One region of the Hominiventricola aquisgranensis genome, then DNA from elsewhere that is predicted to be linked to it. Evidence: predicted binding sites of a transcription regulator. Region 1 holds the regulator's gene; the other holds the start of a gene.
What was found. Region 1 encodes HrcA, which represses chaperone genes, less so after heat shock. Its sites were predicted from a motif close to TGTTAGCACTCNNNNNNNNNGAGTGCTAACA; they were not measured.
Positions count from the first base shown of each region.

Region 2: clpB (ATP-dependent chaperone ClpB) is a predicted target of HrcA. The motif match lies at 1,891-1,921, and genes of this name have one in related genera.

Region 1 covers NZ_JBBMFC010000003.1:52,154-56,152, reverse strand. Annotated here, with positions in the region: gene dnaK (molecular chaperone DnaK) at 1-639, opposite strand, end outside; gene grpE (nucleotide exchange factor GrpE) at 744-1,352, opposite strand; gene hrcA (heat-inducible transcriptional repressor HrcA) at 1,386-2,408, opposite strand; gene WMO62_RS02200 (tetratricopeptide repeat protein) at 2,606-3,457, opposite strand; gene WMO62_RS02195 (glycosyltransferase family 2 protein) at 3,454-3,999, opposite strand, start outside.
Region 2 covers NZ_JBBMFC010000016.1:21,420-25,418, reverse strand. Annotated here, with positions in the region: gene WMO62_RS09935 (HNH endonuclease signature motif containing protein) at 1-652, shown strand, start outside; gene WMO62_RS09930 (cysteine hydrolase family protein) at 674-1,195, shown strand; gene WMO62_RS09925 (ORF6N domain-containing protein) at 1,294-1,563, shown strand; gene clpB (ATP-dependent chaperone ClpB) at 2,016-3,999, shown strand, end outside.

The DNA of each region.
Region 1 (3,999 bases):
GGAGATCATCCAGTCAGTTACTTTCTGGTCGAAGTCATCGCCGCCCAGATGGTTGTCACCAGCGGTTGCCAGAACTTCGATAACACCATCACCGATCTCGATGATAGATACATCAAAGGTACCACCACCAAGGTCATATACCATGATCTTCTGTTCTTTCTCATTATCAAGACCATATGCAAGTGCTGCTGCAGTCGGCTCGTTGATGATACGTTTTACATCCAGACCTGCGATCTTACCAGCATCCTTGGTTGCCTGTCTCTGTGCATCGTTGAAGTATGCCGGTACAGTGATAACTGCTTCAGTTACTTTCTCGCCCAGATAGTTCTCAGCATCTGCTTTCAGTTTCTGAAGGATCATTGCGGAGATCTCCTGCGGAGAATAGTTCTTTCCGTCAATGTTTACTTTGTAATCAGTTCCCATATGTCTCTTAATAGAGGAAATGGTCTTCTCAGCGTTGGTAACTGCCTGACGTTTTGCCGGCTCACCAACCAGACGCTCACCGGTCTTTGTGAATGCCACGATAGACGGTGTGGTTCTTGCTCCTTCTGTATTTGCAACAACGGTGGGTTTTCCACCTTCCATAACTGCTACACAAGAGTTCGTTGTTCCTAAGTCAATACCAATAATCTTGCTCATTTCTTTTTCCTCCTGAAATTGTTCTAATCCATATTGTAGTACACAGTGCGTCAGCTCATTTCCACTTCGTTTCATTTCGTCACACACTGTTCATTGCTTACACGTTAGTTTGCAACTTTTACCATACTGTGCCGAAGCACGGTATCTTTATATTTATAACCTTTCTGGAATTCTTCTGCGACAATGTTCTCGCCCAGCCCCTCATCTTCTGCATGCATCACTGCATTATGAAGATTCGGATCAAATTCCTGGCCCACCGCTTCGATGGGGGTTACACCCAGATCTGAAAGTACGGTGATCAGCTGCTTGTAGATCATCTCCATGCCGCTTGCCACCGGACCGCCTTTCTGATCTTCCGGAATACTCTTCAAACCTCTCTCGAAATTATCGATCACCGGAAGGATCTTTTCGATCACATCCTTTGCACCGACTGCATACATCTGAGATTTCTCTTTGTCAGTACGGTTCCGGAAGTTCTCGAACTCTGCCAGCTGACGCTTCAGTTTGTCAGTCAGCTCTGCAATCTGCTCATCCTTTTTATCTTTTTTCTCCTTCTTCTTACCGAAGAAACCTTTTTTATCAGTTCCGGCATCCTCTTCTGCTGTCTCAGGTTCTGCCTGTGCTTCTTCCTGATCTGCCGTCTCAGAAACATCTTCTGCCTTGGTATCCTCTACCACGATTTCTTCCTCCTGAGTTACCGGTTCCTGTTCCATTGTCTTGCTTTCTTCCACAGTTGTTCCGCCTTTCTATTTATGAAAAACATCGTCCAGCTGATCCATAAGAGTCTTCAGCGTTCCCATAACGTTCTCATAATCCATTCGTTTGGGACCGATGATACCTACCGTTCCCTGAAGTCCATTCCCCAGTTCATATGTGGCAGTTACCACACTGCAGTTCTTCATGCTCTGTACTGGTGATTCACTTCCTATATACACCTGAATGCCTTTTTCCTCATTGCTGAGTGTCTCATTGACCAGATCCACCAGATTCTGTTTTTCTTCCAGAGTCTGAATGATCTCACTTGCTTTTCCGTTCTCGCTCAATTCCGGATAACGGAAAATATTGGTGGCTCCTCCGGTGTAGATCTCCATTCCTTCATCAGAATGGATTGCCTCGGCCACTGCATCCACCACATCTCCGATGATATTACTATGGATGCCCGCCTGCTCTTTCATACTGGAAATCATCTGAAGATTGATCTCCTCGATAGTTTTTCCATTCAACATAGTATTCAGCAGGATATTCAGCTTCAGGATCGTCTCATCATTGAGTTCTTCACAGATGGGGATCAGTTTGTTTCTGATCACATTTCCCTCTGCAACGATCACTGCCAGAATCTGATGATCATCTACTTTGGACAACTGAATAAATTTCAGTTTATTCTGATGATATTGTGGTGTGGAGATCATGGTCGCATAATTGGTATTGTTTGCCAGTACTTTGACCACCTGCTTCAGCACCTTTTCCAGCCGGTCTGTCCGCTGGAACATCAGTTCCTTGAGATCTGCAACTTCCTGATTCTTTTCCTGCATCAGGTTATCCACATACAGCCGGTATCCTTTATCAGAAGGAATCCTTCCTGCGGAAGTATGGGGTTGAATGATATAACCCATCTCCTCCAGATCCGACATCTCATTGCGGATAGTAGCAGAGGAAAGCTTCAGATCCGAATACTTCGATATGGTTCTTGATCCTACCGGTTCTCCAGTCTCCATGTAGTTCTGAATGATCGCATGTAAGATTTTTTTCTTTCTCTCATCCAGTTCCATGGTCTCAACTCCTTTCTCTGCTTGTTAGCACTCGTTTAATTGGAGTGCTAACATTTCCTGTAACTTAAGATATCACTACCCATATCTTTTGTCAAGCATATTTAAAATTTTTTTGTGGAGTTTTTGTGAACAATTTCAAGTACATAAAAACCGCCGGTTCATCTCTGAGCCGACGGTTCCATTCCATATAAAATATTTTATCTGCTTTTCAAAAACTCATACTCTCTGGCCGCATCTGCATCATCGGGATAACTTTCCAGATAGCTTTCCATCTTTGCTTTTGCCGTAGGAAAATCAGATTTTCGCTCATAGACAGCTATCTCACTGGACAGAAGACTACGAAGACTGCCCTGATCTCCCATGGCAATTCCCTGCTCCAGAGTTGCCAGCGCATCATCGTAATTTTCCTGAGAGATCTGATAGGATGCCACACGTTCATACGCATCCTGATGCGATGGAGACTCGCCACTTAAATAGTTCTGATACAGACTCACCGCATAATCCTGATTACCGCTGTCCCAGTAAAGCTCTGCCTGCCAGTACACGCCTTCCTGATCACCATTTTTCACCGCCTCCTCCAGGCAGCTCTTCGCATTGGTGTAATCCTTCATATAATAATAGAGGCGTCCCTTCATGATCAGATCCTTTTTAGAAGTCCGATTCAATGCCTCAGTAAAATCTGCATTAGCTGCCTCCTGATTCTCAGCATCCCGATAGAGCAGTCCACGGGTCAGATAAATCTCTGCAGATTTCTTCACATCCAGAATCGCACTGCAGGTATCAATCGCCTGATCCAGATTTCCCTGATGGTACTCTGCTGCTGCTTTATAAGCCGCAATATCCAGTTCCAGACTACCCACCTGCATATCAGAAAGCTTCAGCGCCTGATCAAAAGACTGAACTGCACTGTCATAATCTCCACTCTGCACCTGCGCAATTCCCTGTGTGCGAAGGGATTGCTGCTGTTCTATTCTGTTTTCGCTGTTGCCACATCCGCACAGCATCACTGCACAGCCCACAACAACCAGACATTTTACTGCTTTGTTCATGCTTTTCCCCCTCGCCAGAATGATGGACTCATCGTGCATCTTAAGATCAGCCACATAGGCAGACTTCTGTATCGCTGTCCCATTTTATATCCCAACAGCTTTCCTGCACTCTGGGTCACCACCTGGATCATCAGCCACGGTTTCCCTATCTTTATACAATATGAAAGACTTTTTTTCACCAGTTTGATTCCTTCGGACTCCGAACGGATGCCTCCAAACACCTCCGGATACATAGTCTGAGACACTGCCAGATCAAAATTCCGGTGAAATTGTTGAAATGCAGAGTAGTTATGGGAATGAATCACCTTTGCTTTCGCGCAATACGCAATCTTTCCACCTTGTTTGATCATTGTCCCAGCCAGGATCATATCCTCATTAAAGATCGTGTGTTTCACAAAGCCACCAAGCTCCAGATATTTTTCCCTTCGCCAGGCTGCGCACACATTAGAGCAGAAAAATGTCTTGATCCCAAGTCTGTCCAGATCTTCTTTTGTCTTCACCATGCTCTGCTCCGGATAGTTAAAGCTTCTGGTGTATTTTTC
Region 2 (3,999 bases), on a different contig from region 1:
AACTCCGTTGGCAGTGGAAGATCTTCGAAAAGCCAGCTTATCTGAAAGTTCGTATAATACAGAAAATGTCAATCTGGCTTTGAAGGAAGTGTTTTATGGAAAATGTTATATTTGCGAAAATAAAGAGGCAACATCTTATCAGATAGAGCATTTGGTTCCACATCGTGGCGATAAACAACTGAAATATTCATGGGAAAATCTGTTTTGGGTTTGCGCACATTGCAATAATACAAAATTAGGGAAGTATGATCCAATATTGGACTGCACAAAAGATGCGGTGGAAAAATTAATAGCTTTCCGGAAGAAAGGATATTTTGGTTCAGAAGAAAAACTGGAGTTTACACCGGTAGCGGAAGAAACTGAAACCGTGAAAAATACAATTTCATTGTTACAAGATGTGTATTATGGAACAACTACACAGAAAAAAATGGAAGCCAGGATTATACGAAGAACTTTAAGAAAGGACTTATCGAAGTTTAAGGAGTATGTAAGAGAATATCAGGAAGCAGAGAGTGAAGATGAGAAGAAAGATATAGCTTGTCTTCTAAAGCGGGAGTTAGAAAATCAATCTGCATTTACTGCATTCAAACGATGGCTGATATGGGATAATGAAATGTATTCTGAGATAAGAGAATATATTCCTGAAAGCTAGAAATGGAGGAATAATGACACTATGAAACATATTTTGATTGTTGTAGACATGCAGAATGATTTTATTGATGGAGCACTGGGAACAAAAGAAGCAGTTGCCATTGTACCCAAGGTGGAGGATAAGATTCGGAATTTTGATGGCGAAGTTTTCTTCACAAGGGATACTCATGAGACCTGGTATCTGGAGACACAGGAAGGAAAGAATCTTCCGGTGCCTCATTGCATCCGTGGCACGGAAGGCTGGCAGATCCGGAAAGAATTGGATGCTTTGAGAAAGACAGAACCCATCGATAAGGAGACTTTTGGTTCTACGGATCTGGCTGCAGATCTGCTGGCTCTTCATGAAGACGAGGAGATCGGCAGTATTACGCTGGTAGGACTTTGCACAGATATCTGTGTGATCTCCAATGCATTGCTGCTCAAGGCAACACTTCCGGAAGTGCCCATCTATGTGGATGCAGCATACTGTGCAGGTGTGACGCCGGAGAGCCATGAAAATGCATTGAAAGCAATGGAAGCGTGCCAGATCAAGGTGATGAGGTAAAATATGACAGATGAAAGAATCAAGAATTTCAGTGAACTCAAACGGGTTTTAGAATGACGCTCTGAACTTTCAGCATCGCCTATTCTATAATAAAGCTTGTGTCTAAATATTTCAAATGTATACATATAGAAATAGTTGAAATCATACCATCGGACATTGAAAATCTGATTTATGTAGTAAGAAACAAACAAGTCATGGTGGATAGTGATCTGGCAATACTTTATCAAGTAGAAACAAAAGCTTTAAATCGTGCAGTAAAAAGAAATATAAAACGATTTCCAGAAGATTTTTGTTTTCAGCTTACAACAGAAGAAGCAGGTATTGTAAGAGATATTTTACAGAGATTGGAATTAGAAACAGAAGAATAGAAAAGTAAGTTATGCAGAAAGGCGTGAGTCATAAGAATATGGCTTGCGTCTTTTTATGTCTGGATAAGAAAGAAAGCAAACTGGCAGAAGAAGAGAAAAATTTGTGGTAAAAATGTGGCCAAATCAAGAAAATCGAGTGCGAAAGCAAGTGAAAAATCCCTGTAAGCTGTGATATACGCCATGCACAGCTCGGGAAAGAACTCCCTCACTGTCGGGCTGTCGCCCTATACATTTCCATGAAAAATCCCTCTTTATCAAGCAAGCTTGAAAGAGGGATTTTCACGTAAATGTGCATGACTCGTAGCTTTCACAAATATTTCACAAAATAATTAGCACTCACCTATTGACAGTGCTAACAACTGGTGATATAGTACACATAGAACAAAGAAATAGACATCAGTATGTCAGATTTATAATTTGGCATCAGCTATGCGAGGCGAGGAGGCGAGCATATGAACATTCAGAAATTTACACAGAAATCTGTGGAAGCAGTCAATAATCTGGAAAAGACTGCCATGGAATATGGCAATCAGGAGATTGAGCAGGAACATCTGATGTATTGTCTTCTGACTCAGGAGGAGAGCCTGATCTCCAGACTGATTTCCAAGATGGATATAGATTCTACGTTGTTTAAGGAACAGGTGGAGCAGGCACTGAATCGGAGAGTGAAAGTATCCGGTGGTCAGCCTTATGTGGGTCAGTACTTGAATAAAGCCTTGATTAGTGCAGAAGATGAAGCAAAGCGGATGGGTGATGAGTACGTGTCCGTGGAGCATCTGTTTCTGTCATTACTGGACAATCCGAGTCCTTCCATGAAGGATTTGTTCCGGGAAAACGGTATTACCAAAGATCGTTTTCTGAAGGCATTGTCCAGCGTCCGCGGCAATCAGCGTGTGACCAGCGACAATCCGGAAGCAACTTATGACACATTGAACAAATATGGTACAGAGCTGGTAGCGCGTGCCAGAGAGCAGAAGCTTGATCCAGTGATCGGACGTGATGCGGAGATCCGGAATGTGATCCGTATTCTGTCCCGTAAGACCAAGAATAACCCGGTGCTGATCGGTGAACCTGGTGTTGGTAAGACAGCCGTTGTAGAAGGCCTGGCACAGCGTATCGTCCGTGGTGATGTACCGGAAGGATTGAAGAATAAGAAGATTTTTTCACTGGATATGGGTGCTCTGGTGGCAGGAGCCAAATACAGAGGTGAATTTGAAGAGCGTCTGAAAGCAGTTCTGGAAGAGGTCAGAAAGAGCGAAGGACAGATTATTCTGTTTATTGATGAGCTGCATCTGATCGTGGGAGCAGGCAAGACCGATGGTGCCATGGATGCGGGTAATATGCTGAAACCTCTGCTTGCAAGAGGGGAACTGCATTGTATCGGTGCGACCACTCTTGATGAGTACCGTCAGTATATTGAGAAGGATGCGGCACTGGAACGTCGTTTCCAGCAGGTACTGGTGGATGAGCCGTCTGTGGAAGATACGATTTCTATCCTTCGTGGTCTGAAAGACCGTTACGAAGTATTCCATGGAGTGAAGATCACAGACTCAGCCCTGGTGGCAGCAGCAACCCTGTCCCATCGTTATATTTCCGAGCGTTTTCTGCCGGATAAAGCCATTGACCTGGTGGATGAGGCTTGCGCACTGATCAAGACCGAGCTGGATTCCATGCCGACGGAGCTGGATGAGCTTCGTAGAAAAGTTCTTCAGATGGAGATTGAGGAAGCCGCTCTGAAAAAAGAGACTGACAGACTCAGTCAGGACAGACTGCAGACGTTGCAGAAGGAACTGGCTGACTTAAGAGATGAATTTAATAATAAGAAAGCACAGTGGGATGATGAGAAGAAATCCGTGGAGAATCTGTCCAAGATCCGTGAAGAGATCGAGGATGTGAACCGTCAGATCCAGGCTGCCCAGCAGGGCTATGATCTGGAAAAGGCTGCACAGCTTCAGTATGGACGTCTGCCGCAGCTGCAGAAGCAGTTGGAGGAAGAGGAGGAGAAGGTTAAGAATAAAGACCTGTCTCTGGTTCATGAGAGCGTGACCGACGAAGAGATTGCCAGAATCATTTCCCGTTGGACCGGCATTCCGGTGGCAAAGCTGACCGAGAGTGAGAGAAATAAGACCCTGCATCTGGATGAAGAACTCCATAAGAGAGTCATCGGACAGGATGAAGGTGTACAGAAAGTTACAGATGCGATCATTCGTTCCAAAGCAGGTATCAAGGATCCGACCAAGCCGATTGGATCATTCCTGTTCCTTGGACCAACTGGTGTAGGTAAGACGGAGCTTGCAAAAGCACTGGCTGCCAGTCTGTTTGATGATGAACAGAATATGGTGCGTATCGATATGAGTGAATATATGGAGAAATACTCCGTATCCCGTCTGATCGGAGCACCGCCTGGATATGTAGGATACGAGGAAGGTGGTCAGC